4 regions of the Methylobacterium nigriterrae genome follow, and region 3 is predicted to be linked to each of the others. Evidence: predicted binding sites of a transcription regulator. Region 3 holds the regulator's gene; each other region holds the start of a gene.
What was found. The regulator LexA, encoded in region 3, represses DNA repair genes until DNA is damaged. The targets are predictions, from matches to a motif close to TGTTCNNNNTGTGTTCNG.

Region 1 (5,614 bases), on a different contig from region 3:
CCGCCGCTCCGGACGGCAGGATCAGCCTGGCGAGGGAATCGGCCTCGCCCATGTCCGCGCCCTGGTCCGCGCTCTGGAGGGGCACATCGCGCTGCGCTCCACGCTCGGGCAGGGCACGCGCTTCGAGGTCCGCCTGCCCCTGCGGCAGGAGGGGGACGCGGCGTAGAGGGCCTACTCCGCCGCCGGCACGCGCAGCGCCAAGAGGCGGGCCGTGCGGGCGCGGGCGCCGGCGCGGGTCTCGTGCTCGGCGGCGCCGAGCTGGCGGCGGGCGTCGCCGACTGCCGCGTGGACCCCGTCGATGGCGAGGATCAGGGCACTCACCGTCCGATTGTCGATGGTGCGCTCGCGGGCATACCGCACCACGTCGGCGACGAGCTCGTCCGTCTCGGTGGCGAGGGCGTCGAGTTCCTGCCGGCACGTGGCGCCCCGCACCTCGCGCAGGATGTCGAGGAGGCGGTCGAGCACCACATCGATGCGCTCGCGCCGCTTGCGGGCGAGGCGCTGGCCGATCCAGGCGATGCCGGAGCCGATCGTGCCGCCGAAGAAGGCGAACAGGTAGATGTAATCCTCGTAGCGGTCGAGGAAGGTCTGTTGCTCGCGCTCGAAATAATCGACCGCGCCGGGGTGGTTCGGGAGCCGTGCGGAGGTCGCCGCGACCGTCGTGTCGAATTCCGGCGCCTTCATCAGCTTGGCGATGGGCGCTGCCGCGGCGAGCTTCGAGCGCCACTCGAACAGGTGCTGCGTCGCCGACGCCACCGCGACGCGGCTGATCGAGCCGCGTGCCATCAGCCGGTAGGAAGCGCCGACCGTCTTGATCTCCTCCTCGGGGCGCTTCGGGCGGCCGCCGAAGGTGCCGGCGGGAATCGTGACCGATTGCAGCTCGGGGAAGCGCGTCAGGATCGCCTCGCTGTCCGGCACGGCCACGAGGTCGATCTTCCTGTCCGGCGCGCCGAGCTCGACCGCCCGTACGGTGGCGACGGCGGCCTTGGAGGCGGGGTTGGCGATGACCGCGACCGCGTCGACCCGCTTCTCGGCGATCGCCGCGGTCACCTCGCCGGGCTTCAGGTTCACCAGCGCGACCCGGCCGGCGGCCACATCGCCGGCCGCTTCCTCGGGCGACGCGGTTGCCAGGTCGTAGAAGGCCAGGAGGTTGTTGAGGAAGGGCAGGTCGGCACTGTGGCGCACCACGATGCCGAGACGCTTGCGCGCGAGGTCGGGGAAGCTGTCGATCTCGGCGGCGTCGGGCGCGGCGATGACCAGTGCCTCGTCGTGCAGGATCGCGAGCGTCAGGCCGTTCTCCGGCAGGAGGACGTCGGGCCGCACCACCGCGAGGTCGGCCTTGTTGTCCTGCAGGGCCTTGGCGCTGTCGCGCACGTCGTCGTAGGGCACGAGCTTGAGGCGCACGTCCTCGCGTCCGCGGGCGAGCGCGCTGGCGTAGGTCTCCATCAGGGCGGCTTCGGCGCCGTCGCGGGGGCCGACCGCGACGGTCAGCGTGGTCGGGCGCGACAGGTAGACGACGGCCGCCGCGGTGGCGGCGAGCCCGAGGGCGAGCAGGACGAGGAGCCACTCGCGTCTCAAGAGGATGGTCGGCATGCGGGTGCCGTTCCTGTCGCCGCCCCTGCGGCGTTGCGTAGGTTCCATCCCGGATTCATGGAGCGTAAACCTGTCCAGATCGTGAAGAACTGATGGCCGTCCGAAACGTTGCAGACCCGTCCGGTGCGGCAAATGTCGCACAGGCAAGACCCGCGCCGCCGGTGACGGCGGCGTATCTCGAGCGCGCGGCCCTGCACTATCTCGAGCGCTACAGCGCCTCGACCGAGATGCTGCGCCGGACCCTGCGGCGGCGCGTCGAGAAGCGGGCGCGCGCCCGCGGCGAGGCGGCGGAAGCCTTCTGGCCGTTGGTCGAGGAGACCGTGGCGCGGGCCGTGCGCAGCGGCCTCGTCGACGACGACCGCTTCGCCGCCGCCCGCCTCGCCACGCTCCGCCGCCGCGGCAGCTCGGCCCGCGGCGCCTCGGCCAAGCTCGCCGCCAAGGGCGTCTCCCGCGAGGCGATCGCGGCCGCCATGGAGGCCGAGCGCGAGGCCGCCCCCGAGGGCGAGGCGGACGGCCTGGAGGAAGCGGCGGCCCGGGCCTATGCCAGGCGGCGGCGCCTCGGCCCCTGGCGCCGGCCCGACATCCGCGCCGCGCACCGCGACCGCGACCTCGCCGCCCTGGCGCGGGCCGGCTTCCCCTACGACCTCGCCCGCCGCACGGTCGATGCCGAGGACATCCCCGACGAACCCTGAGGCCGATGCGCTGGATTTCGGAGCCGCCCGCTCCACCTCGGGGATGGCTCCGGGATCAGGCCGCGCAACCCGCGCCGGCGCCCGTGCCGACAGGATGGGTCGCGATGATCAACCGCAAGGCGCACGCCGTCTGGCAGGGCAACGGCAAGGACGGGAAGGGCCGCATCACCACGCAGTCCGGCGTGCTGTCGGACCAGCCCTACGGCTTCAACACCCGCTTCGAGGATGGGCCCGGCACCAACCCCGAGGAGCTGATCGCGGCCGCGCATGCGGGCTGCTTCACCATGGCGCTCGCCTTCCAGCTCCAGGAAGCGGGCCTCGCCGCCACCGAGATGACGACGGAATCCGTCGTGACGCTGGAGAAGGACGGCGCCGGCTTCAAGGTGACGAAGTCGGCCCTGACGCTGACGGCCACGATTCCGGGGATCGACCAGGCGAAGTTCGACGCGCTCGCCCACGCCGCCGAGACCGGCTGCCCGATCTCGAAGGTGCTCAACGCCGAGATCACGCTCAAGGCGACCCTGAAGCAGGGGTAGGGCAAGCACCGACGCAGCCCTCCTCCCCGCAGATCTCGGGGCTTGTGCCGGCCGAGGGGAGGGGGCACGCGCTTGCCATGGCTGCGGCGCCACGGCGCGGGACGAGACGCCCACGCTACTTGAACAAACCACGAACGAGCGGCATCTTCCCGCGATGGACGAGACGCTCGCCAAGAAGCTGCGCATCCTGGCCGATGCCGCGAAGTACGATGCCTCCTGCGCCTCCTCGGGAGCCCCGAAGCGGGCCGCCGGCAAGGACGGCCTCGGCTCGACGACGGGCGCCGGCATCTGCCACGCCTACACGCCGGACGGGCGCTGCATCTCGCTCCTGAAGATCCTGCTCACGAACTACTGCCTGTTCGACTGCGCCTACTGCGTGAACCGCCGCTCCTCGAACGTCAGGCGGGCAAAGTTCTCGGTCGACGAGGTGGTGACGCTCACGGTGGAGTTCTACAAGCGCAACTACATCGAAGGATTGTTCCTCTCCTCCGGCATCATCAGGTCGCCCGACCACACGATGGAGCTCCTGACCCGCGTCGCCAGGACGCTGCGCCGCGAGCACGGCTTCCGCGGCTACATCCACCTGAAGTCGATCCCCGAGGCGAGCCCCTGGCTGATCGAGGAGGCGGGCCTCTACGCCGACCGCCTCTCGATCAACCTCGAGCTGCCCACCGAGGCGAGCCTGGAGCGCCTGGCGCCCGAGAAGGACGGCGCCGCGATCCATGACGCGATGGAGCAGATCGGCAGCCGCATCGCCGAGGCGAAGGCCGAGCGCCGCCGCTTCTCGCCGGCCGGCCAGTCGACGCAGGTGATCGTGGGGGCGGACGCGACCTCCGACGAGGCCCTGATCCGCAAGAGCGCGCATCTCTACGGCACCTTCGGCCTGAAGCGCGTCTACTACTCGGCCTTCAGCCCGATCCCCGACGGGTCGACCATCCTGCCGCTGAAGGCGCCGCCGCTCCAGCGCGAGCACCGGCTCTACCAGGCGGACTGGCTGATCCGGTACTACGCGTTTTCCCCCGACGACGTGGCCGAGGCGACCGAGGGCGGAATGTTCGCCCTCGACGTCGACCCGAAGCTCGCCTGGGCCCTCAAGAACCGCCACCGCTTCCCCGTCGACGTCAACGGGGCCGACCGGGAGATGCTGCTGCGGGTGCCGGGCCTCGGCGCCCGGGCGGTGGACAGGATCGTCACGGCGCGCCGCCACGCGACGCTTCGCCTCGACGACGTCGCCCGCCTGACCTCGGGGCTGAGGCGGGCGCGGCCCTTCCTGATCGCGGCGGATTGGCGCCCGACCCATCTGACCGATCGCCTCGACCTGCGCGCCCGGCTCGCCGAGCCCGCCGCGCAGCTGAGCCTGTTCTGAGATGGGCGGGCCGGAGACGCGGCGCGCGCCCTCGGGTCCGCTTCGCGGATTCGACCTCTTCCGGACCGAAGAGGCGGCCCAGGCTTCGAAACCCGGCGGGACGAGCCTGCGGACCATTCGCCTTCGCCCCGGCGCCGACCTCGACGGGTTCCGCGCGGCCGTGCGCGGCCTCGTGGCCGAGGGCGTGCCGCCGGAGGGAGCGGTCTTCGTGAGCGGCGAATCGCCCGGCCTGTTCGGCGCCGGGGCGCCCGCGGCGTCGGATGCCCCCGTCGCGCTGCCGCGGGCCGCGGCGGCGCTGATCCCGATGGTGGTGCCCCACCGCGATCCCGAGCGCTACGCCCTGCTCTACGCCCTGATCTGGCGCATCCTGGCGGGCGAGCGGCACCTGCCCGACGTCGCGAGCGACCCGCTCGTCCACCGCCTGAACGGCATGCGCAAGGCGGTCGGGCGCGACCTGCACAAGATGCACGCCTTCCTGCGCTTCCGCCGGACGGCCGAGGACGGAACCGAGCGCTTCGTCGCGTGGTTCGAGCCGGAGCACCACATCCTCGAGGCCGCGGCCCCCTTCTTCGTCGAGCGCTTCCGCGCCCTGCGCTGGACCATCCTGACGCCGGAGGGCTCGGCGATCTGGGACGGCGCGGCCCTCCGCTTCGGCCCGCCGGGCCGGCGCGAGGAGGTGCCGCCGGGCGACGGCTTCGAGGCCGGCTGGCAGGGCTATTACGAGAGCACCTTCAACCCGGCGCGCACGAACCTGCGCGCCATGCGGGCGGAGATGCCGAGGAAGTACTGGCACAACATGCCCGAGACCGCCGCGATCCCCGCTCTGATCCGCCAGGCCTCGGCCCGCACCGCCGCCATGATCGAGAGGGAGCCGCAGATGCCCGTCAAGCGAGAGCCCGCCCGGGCGGTCGCCGCCATGGCGGACCAGGACCCGAAGAGCCTCGAGGCGCTCAACGCCATCATCCGCCGCTCGCAGCCGCTAGTGCCGGGCGCGACGCAGGCCGTGCTCGGAGAGGGGCCGGTCGGCGCCGCGATCGCGTTCGTCGGCGAGCAGCCGGGCGACCAGGAGGACCGTCAGGGCCGGCCCTTCGTCGGGTCGGCGGGCCAGCTTCTCTCCCGCGCGATGGCGGAGGCGGGGATCGACCGGGCCGCCTGCTATCTCACGAATGCGGTCAAGCACTTCAAGTTCGAGGAGCGGGGCAAGCGGCGCATCCATCAGAAGCCGACCGCCGGCGAGGTCAGCCACTATCGCTGGTGGCTCGACCGGGAGCTCGATTTCGTGGCCCCGAAGCTCGTGGTGGCGCTCGGCGCCACCGCGGTGCTGGCGCTCACCGGCAAGGCGATCCCGATCACCCGGGCGCGGGGCCCCTTCCGGTTCGAGCGCCTCGACAACCGCTTCCAGGGCTTCATCACAGTCCACCCCTCCT
Region 2 (5,614 bases), on a different contig from region 3:
GCGATCCCGACGCAGGGTCGCCTGGTGCGAGACGGCAACCTCGTCACCGGCGGCGGCGTCACCGCCGGCATCGACTTCGCCCTCGCGCTCGCTGTCGAGCTCGTCGGACCGGTCGAGGCCGAGGCGGCGGGCCTCGCTCTCGAATACGCGCCCGCCCCGCCCTTCGGCTCCGGGCGGCCCGAGCACGCCTCCGCCCCCGTCCTGGCCGCGGCCCGCGCACGGCTGGCACCCGGCCGGCGGGCACGCGAGGCGATCCTGGCGGAGATCGCCCGCCACGATCCGCACAGCGACGCGCGCGGTTGAACTGCGGCCCTCGGCGTCGGGTTGCCCCCGTGAAGGGCAAGGGCCGGGTTCCCGGGCGGACGGCCCGGGGCGCATCCGGGCGGAGCAATCAGGGAGTGGGATCATGGCCGATCAGGGTCAGCCTCAGGCGGGGATGCAGGGCCGCGGCTTCCAGGTGCGGCAGGTCACCAACATTCAGGCGTCGTGGCAGGAGCGGCAGCGCGGCGAGGAGGGTCTGTTCACGCTGCAGCTCATCCTCGACAACGGGGTCGAGGAGTACATCATGGAGCCGGACGCCGAGGATCTCGAGCCGCTCCTGAAGCTGTTCAAGATCAGCCGGCACACCACCTTCGACCTGGAACGGAAGGTGCTGATGTTCTCGAGCCTCGGGATCGAGTAGGCGCTAGAGCATGCCGCGAAAAAGTGGCAACGGCTTTTCGCTCGAAGCATGCTCTAACTGATCGAATCGATCATGTTTTCTGCGTTTGGACCGATTCGGTCTAAACGCAGCATGATCTAGGCGGTCGGGCGCGGGCGACGCGCGTCGGCGCCTCGCCGCCAGGGCTTGCTCAGCAGGACGAAGGTGAGGACGATCCCGGCCGCGTACCACGCATGCAGGCTGTGGTAGCCGGTCTCCGGCGTCCAGGCGAAGCCGCCAAGCAGGGTGTAGGCGACGGCGGCGAGAGCCGTGCGCAGGGCGAGGGCGAGGGGATGCTGCAGGATCGGGTCGCCCGACCAGATCGCGAGGACAAGCCCGGTCGCGGCGAACAGGAGGCCGCCGAAGGGCAGTCCCAGGATCAGCGAGACGACGACCCTGTGGAAGACGGACGCCCAATCGTTGGGGACAGGCTCGGCCAAGGTTCACGTCATCCGGCGGACGGGGAGCATCGATCCGGACGACTTAGCGCGCGGTGCGGGCGGATGTCGACGCCGATTCCGAGCCTGTCTCGAAGCGCCCGCCGTACCGCCTCAGCCGGGCAAGGCCTCGCGTCATCGGACGTTCGGCGACGGGCCCTTAGGCGGCCTCGGCCTGTCCCTCCCCGGCATGCCACGCCGTCGTGAGGCCGAGCGAGGCCGTCATGACGACCCGGTCCTCGTCGTCGCGCACGATGATGCGGAGCTTCTGGCCGACGTAGCGCTGGGGCTGATCGGCCGCGATCTCGCACAGCGCCCGGAGCGCCTCGTCGGAAATCGCTGCCCGATCGGCACAATCCACCCCCTCGCCGTCATAAGCGGACAGCCGAGGATCATGCACGTCAAAGAAGTACCGCGCCATCGAATAAAACCCTAAGAACAGTTAAAGCTGAGGAATTGACGGCCTGCGAACGCCCCAAGAATCACCTCGCAGCCCGGCTAGGTAAGCAGCAGGACACAATAAATCAACGACTATACAACGTACGCGTTAGTACGGTCCCGAGCCTGCGAGTATCGCCTGCAATTTTGAGCATAGGCACGACTACTCTCTTTTGCTCAGCGCTGCCAGTCGTTTAGCCGGCACGTCGCGGCACGGCACCCGCCGGAAGACGCCCTCGGCCTGTACCAAAGTACATGTTGCCCGCGACATCGAAGCCTGCCGTGTGTCTCAGCGCACTCGCCTATAACGAGATGCTTTTAGGAAAATCCCCTTCTGGTTGTATTTCTGCGAAGCGGCCCGCACGACGCGCGGCGCCTTACTGGCCCGGCGGCTTTCCGCCCCCGAAGCCCTGACGGAACAGGTTCAGGAACAGTTCCTGCGCCTGCTCCGCGCCGCGCGGTGTCAGGGACATCCAGCTCTTGAGAAGGGCCTCGGGCGAGAAGCGATCGAGGTCGGCGAGCATGCGCCGCTCCATCTCCGCCAGAACGGCCGCCTGCATCGGCTGGACGTCCGGGAGACCGAAGAACTGCCGCGCCTCCAGGGGCGTGCAGTCGACTTCCACGGTGACCTTCATGGCAATGGACCTCCCTGCGGCCGTGATGCGCTCTCGGCAGCGCCGCCTGCCCGGTCCGGCCGTTCCGGGCTCTGATCTGCTGGAGAAGGGCTGCGGCCGCGTCAAGGGAGCGGGGTGCGCAGCCCTCGGGAAGGCCCCCTCCCCGGCAAACGCCGCGCGGATGCGGCCGGCCGGTCGCCTCGGTCGCCGCGGCCCTATCCCTTCCAGTTCTTCAGGGCCGCGAAGGGGCTGGCGGCCGGGTCCGGCGGTGGCGGGTTCAGGACCGGCTCGACCTGCGCGACGGCGTCGGCGAGCGAGACGGCCGAGCCGCCGGGCAGCTTGCCGCCGGCCGCGTCCTTGTGGCCGCCGCCGCGGAAGCGGCGGGCGCCCTCGAGGGCCGTCTCGTCATTCGACCGGAAGGAGAGCGTGCCGACCCGCTGCACGTTGACGACGCGACGCGCCCGGCCGCCCGCCATGACGAGGTCCGACACCCGCTGGAAGGTGCCGGAATCGAGCCCGAACGACAGGAGCGTCCCGTCCGAGAGCCGATGGAACAGGTCGTCCGAGCGGGCGAGCGCCCGGGCGACCCGCATGCGGGTCGTGAGCGCCGGGTCGTCCTCGGGATCGCCCGCCATCAGCGCGTCGACGAGGCCGAGCCGGATGGCGCCGACCCGCGCCTCGACCGCCGCCGGCGTCGCGCCCTCGCGCAGGAGCGCGGCGACCGCCACCAGGAGATCGCCGACGAAGCGGTCGTGCCAGGGATGGCCGAGGGGGACGAGGGTGGCGACGTTGTCCCAGAACACCTCGTCGAGGGCGAGGCCCCCCGCGAAGGCGTCCCGCTCCTTCTTCCAGAGGTCGAGGGCGTCGACCGCCCCGACGAGGGTCCGCAGGTCGCGGTCGAGATCGGCCCCGGCCTCGCGCGTCGCGAACAGCGCCCGGTGCTCGTAGGCCATCCGGGTCGCGCAGCGGTCCTGGTCGATCAGCACGGTGATGTCGGCATCCCCGAGATCGAAGCGGCGCAGGCCGGCGATCCCGGCATCGGGCGAGGGTTCGAGGCCCTGCACGCCGAGCTGATCGATCGAGGAGGCGTGGTGGTCGAGCACGATCAGGCGATGGCGCGCGCCCGCCTCCCGGCGGCGGTTCAGGGCGGCGAAGCTCTTGATGAACTTCACGGAAACCGCCTCGAGCCCGAGATCGGTCATGATCAGCGCCTCCGGCTCGCGGGCCCGGTCGAGGCGCTTCAGCTCCGCCTCGACCAGCGGGCCGACATCGGAGTAGCGCGGGATGTGGATGATCCGGGCGACCTCCGTGAAGGCGCCGACGACGGTCGAGGCGCCGTAGCCGTCGAGGTCGTGGTGGGTGAGCTGGGTGACGATCACGATTGGGTCCTCGGGGGGTCGGGGGCCGGGGCCTTATGGGGCAGCCCGCTCCCGACGGCGAGTCCGGGCGGCCGGCGGAACGGCGGTGGATCGCCGGCCGGGCGGGGTTGACCGCCGCCTCGGGAGGTTGAATGTCGGAACATTCCATGAACGCGAAGGCATGATACGGCAGGGCGCGCCATGACACCGGACCAACCTCCGGACCCACCCCCCGGCCGCGCCCCGGCCGCGCTTCTCCGCAAGGTCATCCATATCGACATGGACGCGTTCTACGCCTCGGTCGAGCAGCGGGACGACCCAGGGTTGCGCGGCCGGCCGATCGCGGTCGGCGGCTCGCGCGAGCGCGGCGTGGTGGCGGCGGCGAGCTACGAGGCGCGGGCCTACGGGGTGCGCTCGGCCATGCCCTCCCTCACCGCCCGCCGGCTCTGCCCCGACCTCGTCTTCGTGAAGCCCCGCTTCGACGTCTACCGGGCGATCTCGGAGGAGATCCGGGCGGTTTTCGCCGAGCATACCGAGGTGATCGAGCCGGTCGCCCTCGACGAGGCCTATCTCGACGTCACCGAGAACCTGCAGGGGCTTCCCACCGCCACCGCGGTGGCCCGGGCCATCCGGGCCGCCATCCGGGCGCGCACGGGGCTCGTGGCCTCGGCGGGGGTCTCCTACAACAAGTTCCTGGCCAAGGTGGCGTCCGACTTCCGCAAGCCCGACGCGCTCTTCGTGATCACCCCGGCGATGGGCCCGGCCTTCGTGGAGGCGCTGGCGATCGGCCGCTTCCACGGGGTCGGCCCGGTCACCGAGGCGCGGATGAAGGGGCTCGGCATCCTCACGGGCCGCGACCTCAAGGCGCGCTCGCTCGAGGAGCTCGCCGCCCATTTCGGGAGCGCGGGCGCCTATTACCACGCGGTCGCCCGCGGCATCGACGAGCGCCCGGTGCGGGCCCACCGGGTCCGCAAGTCGATCGGCGCCGAGACCACCTTCGCGGACGACGCGACCGACTACGAGACCCTGGCCGCGCGCCTCTCGCCCCTGCTCGACAAGGTCTGGGCGGCCTGCCTCGCCCGGGAGATGAGCGGGCGCACCGTGACCCTCAAGGTGAAGTTCTCGGATTTCGAGCAGATCACCCGGGCCCGCTCCCTCACCGCCCCGGTCGCCGACCGCGACGGCCTGGAGCGGATCGGCCTCGCGATCCTGCGCGACGTCTTTCCCCTGCGCCGGAGCGTGCGCCTCATCGGGATCTCGCTCTCGGCGCTGCATCACGGCCCGGCCGAGGCGCCGCGGCAGCTCGGGCTGGCGATCTGACGGCGCGCGATCGCGGCGGGCGGCGGAACGGCGCCCGGAAGGCCCGCGTTGGCGTGGTCCATGAGGGGGGACATGCCAGAAGAGCCACCAAGGAGAGCCACCATGAAGGCCCTGACCCTCGCCCTCGCCGGCACCCTCGTCCTCGGCACGGCCGCCCTCGCGGCCGAGGGCGGATCCTCCGGATCCGGCACGAGCCGCTCCGGCACCGTCAACAGCACCGGCCCGAACGATGCGGGCTCGGGCTCCTCGCCGGGCGCTGCCGGCAGCGGCCCCTCGACCGGCGGGATGAGCCGCTCGGGCACCGCCAACAGCACCGGCGCGACCGACGCGGGCTCGGGCGCCTCGCCGGGCGCCAAGGGCAAGGGCCACGGCTCCGGCGCGCACTAGATCAGGCTGCGTCTCGACCGGATCGGTCAGAACGCAGACAACATGATCGATCGAGCGAGCGAGAGCATGCTTGGAGCGAAAAGCCGTTGCCGCTGTCGCGCAGCATGCTCCGAAGGCTCGGCGGGTCCCCGCCCGGGAGGGCCCGCGGCCCTCCCGTCGCCGCGGGCCTCAGGTGTGGATCACCTTTCCGTGTTTCACTCCAAGGTCCAAGACCCTTTGAGACCAGCGTAACATGGCGGGGAAATCCCCTCTGCTGTTACGCACAAGGTTGTCACATTGGAGCGTCACCCCACGGTGCACCCTGATGGGGCAGTCGCCGGTAGCGCAGCCGTCTGAGAAAGAGGCGCCAGATGGTGTGAG
Region 3 (5,614 bases):
ATTCATCGGCAAGGGATCGCGCGTCCTTGCCCACCGTCGGCAGTGGAACATTGGCGTCTGGATAACGGACGTTCGCGATGAGCAGGGCGAACCGCCGTGCCGTGCCCGTGGTTCCCTGCGCGGAAGCCAAGTCGGCGAGCAGCAGGGTGACGGCGATCAACGCCAACCGGACAAGCATGGTCCGGGCTCTCCGAGCCGCAGGACGAACCGTCGCGTCGCGCGCGCCTCGACCGTCGCTCCGAGCGTCGGATTTTCTGGCGGCCGTAGGGCAAAATCTCTTGGACATCAATCCTATCATCGGGGGCGGCCTGAGGATCATCCATCTCACCGAGACCACCGATTCTAACGTGACGAATCGCCGGGCATAGAGCTACGGTAGCCTGTTCGACGGGTATTGGTATTCTGGGTACGCGCCCATCGCCAGTAATTACAACTTTTTGGGTATGGAGATTGCTCTTTTTAGAGGGTCCTACGCCTTTTTTCCGGCTCGGCGTGCGGCCACGGAACGTGCGCCTATTGGCATTTCGCAATGCTATGCTTGGCAGCGGGAGGAATGTGATGGGAGCGTCATCGGGATGGGTCCACCGGTGCTGCGGCCTCGCGGCTCCGCTGCTCCTGATCACCGGAGCGGCCGTCGCGCAGGAGACCAAGGCCGGGCCGACGCCGGCGGCGCCCGGCGCGGCCGTCTATTTCATCGACATCAAGGATGGCGCGGTCCTGCCCCGCAAGGCGATGATTCGATTCGGGCTACGGAACATGGGCGTGGCGCCGGCTGGATCGGACCGCATCAACTCGGGCCACCACCATCTGCTGATCGACGTTGCGATGCCGCCGGTCGACAGGCCGATTCCGAACGACTTCAATCACCTGCATTTCGGAGCCGGCCAGACCGAGGCGGAGATCGACCTGCCGCCCGGCGAGCACACGCTGCAATTGCTGCTGGCCGACAAGGATCATATCCCGCACAACCCGCCCGTCGCCTCGGACGTCGTGAAAGTCCGGGTCGTCGAGGCGCCGGCGGGCGCGGCCGCAGCGGCGGCCCCGACGGTGCGGAGATCATCGCCCCCTGGAGCACGTGTCTATTTCGTGCAGCCTCACAACGGCGCAGTGGTCTCGCGCAAGACAACGATCCGGTTCGGCCTCGTCGGAATGGGCGTGGCGCCAGCGGGCTTCGACAAGGCGAACACCGGCCATCACCATCTGCTGATCGACGCGCCTCTGCGCTCGCCGGATGAACGCATTCCGAATGATTTCAATCATTTGCATTTCGGGCTCGGGCAGACCGAAGCTCAGGTGACGCTCCCGCTCGGCACCCACACGCTCCAACTCGTGCTAGCGGATACCGACCACGTGCCGCACAATCCGCCGATTATGTCCGAGCCGATAAAGGTGCTGGTCACCAAGAGCGGGCGGCGCCCACGCGCGCGGCACGCACGCGGGCGATAGTCTGTCCAAGGTCGCCCGCGGGCATCGTTGTGCGCAACAGCGGCCAGCCTTTGAGCTTGGGTTGCTCCTTCCTCGCTGAAGATCGAACGCGGCCAGATGGCCATCAGAAGGCATCGTAGGCCGAGTTGGTGGTGGCTTGCGTGTGCCGTGTCAGTTCCTGAATGTCGATCCCTGCAGACGCCCTGCCCTGAGGCACAGAAGGCTGCGGCATCAAGGCCAGCCATATGAGCGTCGTAGCGATCGTCAGTGCAACCGCAATCATGCCGAATTTGATCATATAATGCTCCTGATTTCGAACGATGAACGCCGAAGTTCTTGCATCGATGCGAGAGGCTGAACGTGCTCTCAAATCATCGTATGCTTCCACCAAAATCCCGAATGTGATCTTGATCACACTCTTTTACGGGAATTTCTCTGCTTCGAAGCAGGATGCGGCTGCCGAGCGACACGCTGCAGCACTTAGGCCGCGGGGCTATAGCGCTCTTTAAAGGCTCCGTGCCCATGCACGACTTGGCATCACGTTTCGGCGGACCATCGACGGGTCGGAGTATCGGCGCAGGGGCACCGTGAGGTGATGACACCTCCACCACGGCGAACCCTTGCAGAACACTTGTGGAACGTTTAACGTGTTCGCGGTTTGTTTCCGCGAGCGTCGATGCCGGCGCTCGTCTTGAGCGATGAGTCTGCGGAATGCTGACGCGTAAACAGCTGGATCTGCTCCGTTTCATCCAGCAGCGCATGCGGGAAAGCGGCGTACCCCCCTCCTTCGATGAGATGAAGGACGCGCTCGATCTGAAGTCGAAATCCGGCATCCATCGACTGATCACGGCTTTGGAGGAGCGGGGATTCCTCCGGCGCCTGCCCAATCGCGCGCGAGCGATCGAGGTCATCCGGATGCCCGAGAGTCTCTCAGGTGCGAATGCCGGCGCCGGCAACGGCGAGGTTCGCCGATTCACGCCGAGCGTGGTCGAGGGTGGTCGGGCGAAGATTCCGTCCGTCAAGACCCCCATGACGCAGGCGACGGACGAGAACGGTCGCGCCATGACGATCCCGGTGATGGGCCGCATCGCGGCGGGCACGCCGATCTCGGCAATTCAGAACCAGAGCCACTCCATCACGATGTCGCCCGACTTCCTGGCAGGCGGCGAGCACTATGCTCTCGAAGTCCGCGGCGACTCGATGATCGAGGCCGGGATCCTGGACGGCGATCTCGTGGTGATCCGCAAGCAGGATACGGCGAACACGGGCGACATCATCGTGGCCCTGATCGACGATGAGGAGGCGACCTTGAAGCGTCTTCGGCGACGCGGCTCGTCGATTGCGCTGGAGGCGGCCAACCCGGCTTACGAGACGCGTGTCCTCGGTCCGGACCGCGTTCAAATCCAAGGTCGGCTTGTGAGTCTCGTCCGGCGCTACTGAACGGTTTCGGGGCGGTTGTCGGTACTTGCATCCGCCTCGTCAGGATCCTCCGCTTGTCGACTGGGCGACTTGGTTAGCCTGAGCTGAACGGACGCCTTCTGTTCGAGACCTGTCCGGTGACCGGAGCGCCATGGCAGCGATGCGTTCGCCGGCCTCGCATGGGAGATGATTGGGCCGCTCGCGGTGAAGCGGATCGCAGTGGCCCCGAAGCGTTCGAGATAGGCCCTGTCGATCACGAGGCTGGCAGCACAGGCCGCCGGCGCCGTTCGGGTCGTGATCAGGATGTCGGCGCGGGCGCAGTCTTCCGGGAAACCGCGCTTGTCCCGCAGCCATGCGACCTGTCGGCCGTCGGCCGTCCGTCTCGTACACCCGAGTCGATCGCAGGATTCGCCTCGCGCCAAATCGTCCGGCTTGCGGGCGTCGCCATCGGCCTTCAACCATTGTTCCAGAACAAACGGTGGGGGTCGGCCGAGGACGACAAGGCGTCCCGAGCGGTCCCGGACGGCCGCGCCGCTCCCGTCGCGGTCGATGAAGATATCGAAGCGTTGTGGACTTGCGGCGAAGCCCAGTCCGATCATTACCGGGAGCACAGCAAGCCAGCGCAATCGAGAGACCGGCAGGGTCGCCAGCAAGAGGCCGGCGGCGAGAAGCGCCATGGCACCCGTACCGAAAGCGGGCACCACCAAGTTGGCTTGACCGAAACCGCCGATCCAGGTCGAGATCGACAGCATGCCGCGCACGGCGAGCCCCATCAGCCACCACACCGGCTGATCGAGCGCGAGGGGATAGGCGAGGATGCCGATCACGGCGGCGGGCATGACGGCGAGCGACACGAGCGGCAGCGTGAGTGCATTGCCCACCAGGCCAAAGGGCTGGATCGTCTGGAAGTGATACGTCGCGAAGGGAGCCGTCGCGATCTGCGCGACAAGCGTGGTGAGCAGCGTACCCACCACGGCGGACGCCACAACGGCGATGGCTCGGCCGATCGCTCCGGCACCCTCCCGCCGGAACAGGCGCCCATCGAGCCAGCGCGAGCAGGCAATCAGGCCGGCGACGGCGCCGAACGACATCTGGAAGCTTGGTCCGAGCAAGCCCTCCGGCTCGCGCGCCAGGGCCACGATTGCCGCGAGTGCGAGATTGCGCATGCTGAGCGCTGGCCTGTCGACCAGGATCGCTCCGAGCATGATCAAGGTCATGATCAGTGACCGCTCGGCGGCGATATCCCAACCGGAAAAGGCGCAGTAGGCGGTCACCCCGACCATTGCGAAGCCGGCGGCGATCTTCTTGATCGGCAGACGGAGGGCTAGGATCGGAACCAGGGCGAGAATGGCTCGCACAAACCAGAACACGACGCCAGCCGCCAGAACCATGTGCAGCCCAGATATCGACACGACATGATAGATCCCGGCCGTCCGCAGGATATCATTCGTCTCCTGCGTGATCAGGCCGCGCTTGCCGGTGACGAGCGCCGCGGCCACGGCCCCGGCCTGGCCGCCGTTGGCGTCGGTGATGCGTCGGGTCAGGGCGTTGCGCGCGTCGTCGATCGTGGCCGCCGCTCGAAGCCCGAGCGGCACCGGCCCCGGTGGTGGCCGAACCTCGATCTTGCCCGTCAGCGAGCCCACGGCGCCGATTCCGCGAAAGTAGGCGTCTCGGGCGAAATCGTAGCCGCCGGGGCGCGCGGCCTCAGGCGGTGGCAGCAGGCGCGCCGTTGCGGCGATGAAATCGCCCGGCTTGAGGGCTTGTGCCTGGCGATACGACACCCGGACTCGGGTCGGCTTGGCTTGCTCAGAGAGGGTGCCGATGGTGGCAACACGGATGATGAGACGCGCGCCTGCGTCGCGCTCGTCGAGCGCTTCGATGAAACCGCTCAGTGGCGCGATGGTGGTGCGCGCGAGGACCGGCGCCGCCACCGTGGTGACTCGCCAGGCACCGTCGGCAAAGCCCAGGAAGGCGGCACAGAATCCGAGCATGATCGCGCGCGCGAGCGGCTGCGCGCCGAGAACGACAATCGCCGCGAGGCAAGCAGCGGCCGCGACGAGGGGGGCGGCGATGGAGGGTTCGCCGTCGGTCGCGGTGAAGAAAAGGAGGATTCCACCGCCGAAAGCGACCGCGAGCCAGGGGAAGAGGCGTCGCTGCTCGGCCTCCCGGGCCAGTTCGAGCCCTGTAAAATCCCGCAGTGCGGGAAGCCATTCGGCCGGCGCGGGCAGCCGGACGGGCGACGGAGCGACCAGAGCTCGTCCGACAGGCGTTGCGCCTCCCTCGCTCATCGGTGTTCGATCGTCCTTACGCGCGCCGGCCGAACCGGCCGGCCATTACGACGATTCCTTAACGCATCCGCGCGCGCATGCTACAGGCGCGCGACCGGGCCGGCCGATCCGCCCCCGTTCCATTCATGCGTCCGCCCACTCGAACATCTAACTGGATCGATGTCGTCAGCCGTCGTCACGCGCTTCGCGCCCTCCCCCACCGGCTACCTCCATATCGGCGGTGCCCGCACCGCCCTGTTCAACTGGCTCTATGCGCGCCGGTTCGGCGGCCGCATGCTGCTGCGGATCGAGGACACGGACCGCGAGCGGTCGACACAGGGAGCGATCGACGCCATCCTCGATGGGATGCGCTGGCTCGGCCTCGATTGGGACGGCGACGTCATCTACCAGTATGCCCGCGCGGCCCGGCACCGGGAAGTAGCCGAGAGCCTGCTCGCCTCGGGCAACGCCTATCACTGCTACGCAACGCCCGAGGAACTGGC
Region 4 (5,614 bases), on a different contig from region 3:
ACCCGGCCGAGATCGCCGTTGAAGACCTCGCGGTCGTAATCGTTCTGCGTCTCCATCACCCGGTCGCCGGGGGCGAAGCGCCAGCCGAAGCGCTCGACCTGCGCGGGCGGGTCGGGGTTCAGAACCTGCTGCAATTCGTGGTTCAGGTTGCGCGACCCGAGCGAGCCCCGGAGCATCGGCGTCAGCACCTGGACCTCGCGCGCCGGGTCGAGGCCGAAGCGCGCGGGGATGCGCCGCGTCACCACTTCGACGAGCTTGGCGACGCCCTCCTCGGGATCGTCGATCTCGACGCAGTAGAAGTCGCTCGCCTCGCCCCGGCGGGGCCATTCCGGCATCTCCCCGCGGTTGATGCGGTGGGCATTGACCACGATCCGGCTCTCGGCCGCCTGCCGGAACACCTCCGTCAGGCGCGCCACCGGAATGCGCCCCGAGGCGATGATGTCGGCGAGCACCTGCCCCGGGCCCACCGAGGGAAGCTGGTCGACGTCGCCGACGAGGAGAAGCGAGGCCGCCTCCGGCACCGCCTTGAGGAGCGCGTTCATCAGCGGCACGTCGACCATCGAGGTCTCGTCGATGACGAGGAAGTCGCAGGCGAGCGGGTTCTCGGCGTTGCGGGCGAAGCCGCCGTTGCGCGGGTCGACCTCCAGCAGCCGGTGGATGGTCCTGGCCTCGAGCCCGGTCTGCTCGCTCATGCGCTTGGCCGCCCGGCCCGTGGGCGCGGCCAGCAGCACACGCACGTCCTTGGCGGTGAGGATGCGCAGGATCGAGTCGAGGGTCGAGGTCTTGCCGACGCCGGGACCGCCGGTGACGACCGCGAGCTTGGAGGCGAGCACCAGCCGCACCGCCTCGCCTTGCGAGGGCGAGAGGGTCTTGCCGGTGCGCGCCTCGACCCAGGGCAGCGCCCGGTCGAGGTCGATCCCGCCCCAGCTCGGCTTGCCCGCCGCGCGGGTCAGCAGCCGCTCCGCGATGCTGCGCTCGGCCCCGTGCAACCCTCGGAGGAACAGGCACGGCTCGCCGTCGAGATCGTCGGCGATCACCTCCTCGCCCGAGCGCAGGGCGCCCGCCACCGCGAGGCGCACCGCGTCGGCATCGACCTCGAGGAGCTTGACGGCGAGCCGCGTCAGCTGCCCGGCCGGCAGCCCGCAATGGCCCTCGTCCATGGCTGTCTGAAGGGCGAAGGAGATGCCGGCGGCGAGGCGCTGGGGCGCGTGCTTCTCGAGGCCGAGCCGCATCGCGATGGCATCCGCCGTGCGGAAGCCGATGCCCCGGATGTCGCGGGCGAGCCGGTAAGGGTCCTCGGTCATCACCGCGACCGATTCGTGGCCGTAGGTGCGGAAGATGCGCACGGCGCGCGCCGTGCCGACCCCGTGGGCGTGCAGGAAGATCATGATCTCCCGCACGGCCTTCTGCTCGGCCCAGCCGCGCACGATCCGCTCGGCGCGCTTGCGGCCGATCCCGGGCACCTCGGTGAGGCGCTCGGGCTCGGCCTCGATGATCTCGAAGGTGCCCTCCCCGAACAGCTCGACGATGGCCTTGGCCATGGCGGGCCCGATGCCCCGCATCTGCCCGCTCGCGAGGTAGCGCTCGATGCCCTCGACGCCGGTCGGCGGCGTCGCCTTCAGGGAGAGCGCCTTGAACTGCAGCCCGTGGGCGCGGTCCGAGACCCAGTGGCCGGTGGCGGTGATCCACTCGCCCGCCCCGATCGCGGGGGCGTGGCCGACCAGGGGGACGAGGTCGCGCCTGCCCCGCACACCGACCTTCAGCACGCAGAAGCCGGTCTCGGCATTGTGGAAGGTCACGCGCTCGACCGTGCCGGCCAGGACCTCCGCGGGCGCGCCCGCGCCACCGTCACGCCCGAGATCCTGAGGCCGAACCATGCGGTTCACGATACCACCTCAGGGCGTATCTGCATCCGCTTCACGCGGCGCGGCTGCGGCCCTTCCGGCCGGGCCAGCCGAGCGCCACGAGGCGGGCCTTGGCGTAGTCGCGCACCTCGTCGCGGGTGCCGGGCGGCATGCGGTTGAGGGTGGATTGCGTCTCGGTGTCGAGCATCAGGTCGGTGACGGCGTTGACGCTGGACGCCTCGTCGATGCGCCGCTTCAGGTCGCCCTCGGCCTCCGTCACCTCGTCGAAGGGATCGGACGCCTCGAAGTCCTCGTCGACCGCGTGGATCGCGGCCAAGTGGCCCTGGCGGAACTCGTCGGCCTCCTCCTCGGAATAGACAAGCCCGTGCAGCTCGATCAGCTTGAGGATGACCCGGTCCTTCCCCCGCTTCTCGGCCATGGCGTAGACGTAGGCCGCCTGCTTGCCGGAGACCCGGTAGTTCACGTTGACGAGCGCCTCGCCGAGCGACCACTCGACCCGCTCGGTCCCGGGCTTCGCGCCGGGCAGGCGCCCGCTCACCAGGATCACGGCCTCGTCGCGCTCCGCCCGGATGATGGTCGGCGGCTCGAACACGATGCCGGCCTGCGCGGCGATGCGCTCGAGCGTCTTGTGGTAGATCACGGCCGTGCCCTGCACGCGCCAGACATTGCCCGCGAAGGGTTCGCCGTAGCGCACGAGGATGTCGGCGATCTGCTTGTCGGCGGTCCGCATGACGTCTCCGTTCGCTGTTTGTTCTAGTTACGATATGTAGTGAGTGTTCGGTTGCCCGCAAGGGTTGCAAGGGCGCTCGGCCAAGGGCGTGATCCGGGGCGGCCAATGGGCGAGGCGGGGAGATCGAGGCGCCCTCTCGCCCGGTCCGCCGAATTCGTCTCGGTCTCGCCCGGACGAGTGGGGGGCGTGGATCGCGCTCCCGGAGCATTCTCCGTGACTCCCGGATCACGGAGAATGCTCCAAGCCATTGATCTGGCGCGCTTTCTGATCGCCGAACCGGCGGCCACCTCGGCGAAAAATGCTCTAGAACGGGATGTCGTCGTCGAGGTCGTAATTCGGCTTCGAGCCGCCGCCGCCGCCGGAGGAAGCCGGGCGCCGCTCGCCGCCGGAGCGGCCGCCGCCGTAATCGCCGCCCCGCGAGCCGCCACCGCCGAAGTCGCCGCCGCGGCTGATCTGGCCGCCGCCCTCGTCGTCGGCGCCCATCTCGGAGCCGCCGCCACGCCCGTCGAGGATCGTCAGCTCGCCGCGGAAGCGCTGCAGCACCACCTCGGTCGTGTACTTCTCGACGCCCGAATTGTCCGTCCACTTGCGCGTCTGGAGCTGGCCCTCGACGTAGACCTTCGAGCCCTTGCGCAGGTACTGCTCCGCCACGCGGGCGAGGTTCTCGTTGTAGATCACGACCGAGTGCCACTCGGTCTTCTCCTTGCGCTCGCCCGACATCTTGTCCTTCCAGGATTCCGACGTCGCGAGGCGCAGGTTCACCACGGGGTCGCCCGAGGCGAGGCGGCGCGTCTCGGGATCGCGCCCGAGATTGCCCACCAGGATCACCTTGTTCACGCTGCCCGCCATCGCTCTCTCCTTGCTGCCGATCTCACAGGGCCGTCATCCGAACGCGTGCGCCCATCCCGATGTTCTGGGCTCGGGGCAGCCGGCCGGCAATCCGCCGGCCGCGCATGTCCCCCGAAAACACATGAGGGGAGAACACATGCCGGATTCCGTCATTGTTCTATCTTTGTTCTAGTCGGGCCGCAAGCGCCGCGCAGGCCCCGCCCGGATCCCTGCCGCTCACGCGACCCGGACGACGAGCTTGCCGAAGTTGCGCCCCTGCAGCATCCCGATGAAGGCCTCGGGCGCGTTCTCCAGCCCCTCGACGATGTCCTCGCGGTACGTCACGCGTCCCGCCTTGAGCCAGGCGCCGACCTCGCGCCCGAAGGCGGCGGCCTGATCGGCGAAGTCCCAGACGATGAAGCCCTGCAGGTGCAGGCGCCGCGTCAGGATCGCGCGCATCAGGACGGGCGTGCGGTCGGGCCCCGGCGGCAGCTCGGTCGCGTTGTAGCCGGCCACGAGCCCGCAGACCGGCACGCGCGCGAAGTCGTTGAGGAGCGGCAGCACCGCCTCGAAGACGGCCCCGCCGACATTCTCGAAATAGACGTCGATCCCGTTCGGGCAGGCCGCCGCCAGGGCGCCGGGCAGGTCCTCGCCGCGATGGTCGACGGCGGCGTCGAAGCCGAGCTCGTCCCGGAGGTAGGCGCATTTCTCGGGGCCCCCGGCGATGCCGACCGCCCGCGCGCCCCTGATCCTCGCGATCTGGCCGACGAGCGATCCGACCGGCCCCGCGGCGGCGGCCACCACCACGGTCTCGCCCGGCTTCGGCTGCCCGATGGTGAGGAGCCCGGTATACGCGGTCATGCCCGGCATCCCGAGCACGCCGAGCGCCGTCGTCGGCGGCGCCAGCGCAGGGTCGACCCGGCGCAGGGCCTTGCCCGCCGAGACCGCGTAATCCTGCCAGCCCGAGAAGGCGGTGACGAGGTCGCCCACCTGATAGGCCGGGTTGTTCGAGGCCGTGACCTCCGCCACCACCTCGCCCGTCATCACCTCGCCGATACCGACCGGCTCGGCGTAGGACTTCGCCGCGCTCATGCGCCCGCGCATGTACGGGTCGAGGGAGAGCCAGCGGGTGCGCAGCAGGACCTCGCCCTCGCGCGGAGCCGGCACCCGCCCCTCCTCCAGGCGGAAATGCGACGGGTTCGGCTCGCCGTGCGGGCGCGCGGCGAGGACGATGCGGCGGTTGATCTCGGCCATGGTCGGACTCCGTGGCGGGCCTTGCTGGGCGGGGCTTGCTGGGCCAGGCTTGCGGGACGAGCCGGCAGATGGGGCGGCGCTCCCCGATCTCAATCACGAGCCCGATCCGCGAGCCCGATCCGGTCGCGCCTGAGCGCCCGTTCGCGACGATGCCGGTGCGGCTCTGGACGAGACGCGGCGCGGATCTCGAGCGCCGCGAGAAGAGGGCGGCTCGCGCCGCCCTGATCCGGACCGCCGCTCCCTCAGTAGCAGCGCTCGACGAACACCCGGCGATAGCCCCAGGGCGTCCAGCGGACCCGCGGGACGACGTAGCAGCCGCCGTAGCCGTAGCCGTAGCCGACCGGGGCGTAGCCGTAGCCGTAGCCCCAGCCCGGGTAGCCGTAGCCGCCGTAGAGACCCGCCGTGGCGAGGCCGAGCCCGACCCCGAGGCCGAGGCCGCCGAGGCCGTAGCCGTAACCGCGCCGCCAGCCGTAGCCGCCCCAGCCGCCCCGCCAGCCCGCGCCCCGCCAGCCCGCGCCGCGCCACCCGAAGCCGCCGCCGCGCCAGCCGCCGACCCCGCCCCGGAAGCCGGCGCCGCCGAAGCCGCCGCGGAATCCGCCGCCGCCGAAGCCGCCGCGGAAGCCACCACCGCCGCCGAAACCGCCACCGCGGAACCCGCCCCCGCCGAAGCCGCGCGCATCCGCCGTCGCCGGCAGCATGGCCAAGGCCCCGGCCATCAGGGCCGAGGCCAGAATGACCCGCTTCATCTCAATTCTCCGACAGACCGACGCCCCCAACACCCGAAAAACGCTCAGGTCTCCGAAACGGTTCAGGTGCCGCCTCGCCACGCCCGCTACCGCGCACGGCCCCGACCCGCCCCGAAATGCCCGCGCGCGGCCCGCGCCGCTTGAAAAGCGTCGCAATTTCAGGCGAGGAAGCCGGCCCGCGCCGCCTGAAC

Region 1: a site for LexA is predicted at 2,941-2,958, ahead of WDW90_RS06190 (putative DNA modification/repair radical SAM protein). Genes of this name have one in related genera too.
Region 2: a site for LexA is predicted at 3,704-3,721, ahead of dinB (DNA polymerase IV). Genes of this name have one in related genera too.
Region 4: a site for LexA is predicted at 2,604-2,621, ahead of WDW90_RS04790 (trna delta -isopentenylpyrophosphate transferase). Genes of this name have one in related genera too.

Annotation. Positions count from the first base shown of each region.
Region 1 covers NZ_JBAWTG010000006.1:70,664-76,277, forward strand. The annotation lists gene WDW90_RS06170 (sensor histidine kinase) at 1-166, shown strand, start outside; gene WDW90_RS06175 (TAXI family TRAP transporter solute-binding subunit) at 172-1,593, opposite strand; gene WDW90_RS06180 (RecX family transcriptional regulator) at 1,686-2,285, shown strand; gene WDW90_RS06185 (OsmC family protein) at 2,390-2,821, shown strand; gene WDW90_RS06190 (putative DNA modification/repair radical SAM protein) at 2,976-4,187, shown strand; gene WDW90_RS06195 (UdgX family uracil-DNA binding protein) at 4,294-5,614, shown strand, end outside.
Region 2 covers NZ_JBAWTG010000040.1:1,386-6,999, reverse strand. The annotation lists gene WDW90_RS19855 (DJ-1/PfpI family protein) at 1-303, shown strand, start outside; gene WDW90_RS19850 (hypothetical protein) at 407-682, shown strand; gene WDW90_RS19845 (hypothetical protein) at 799-1,140, opposite strand; gene WDW90_RS19840 (DUF6894 family protein) at 1,298-1,558, opposite strand; gene WDW90_RS19835 (DUF6489 family protein) at 1,953-2,210, opposite strand; gene WDW90_RS19830 (dimethylmenaquinone methyltransferase) at 2,405-3,568, opposite strand; gene dinB (DNA polymerase IV) at 3,749-4,867, shown strand; gene WDW90_RS19820 (hypothetical protein) at 4,970-5,254, shown strand.
Region 3 covers NZ_JBAWTG010000008.1:7,027-12,640, reverse strand. The annotation lists gene WDW90_RS07090 (SUMF1/EgtB/PvdO family nonheme iron enzyme) at 1-178, opposite strand, end outside; gene WDW90_RS07085 (DUF4399 domain-containing protein) at 559-1,446, shown strand; gene WDW90_RS07080 (hypothetical protein) at 1,550-1,840, opposite strand; gene lexA (transcriptional repressor LexA) at 2,137-2,865, shown strand; gene WDW90_RS07070 (ComEC/Rec2 family competence protein) at 2,859-5,132, opposite strand; gene gltX (glutamate--tRNA ligase) at 5,292-5,614, shown strand, end outside.
Region 4 covers NZ_JBAWTG010000004.1:166,607-172,220, forward strand. The annotation lists gene recD2 (SF1B family DNA helicase RecD2) at 1-1,877, opposite strand, end outside; gene WDW90_RS04790 (trna delta -isopentenylpyrophosphate transferase) at 1,918-2,595, opposite strand; gene ssb (single-stranded DNA-binding protein) at 2,899-3,444, opposite strand; gene WDW90_RS04800 (NADP-dependent oxidoreductase) at 3,661-4,677, opposite strand; gene WDW90_RS04805 (hypothetical protein) at 4,920-5,423, opposite strand.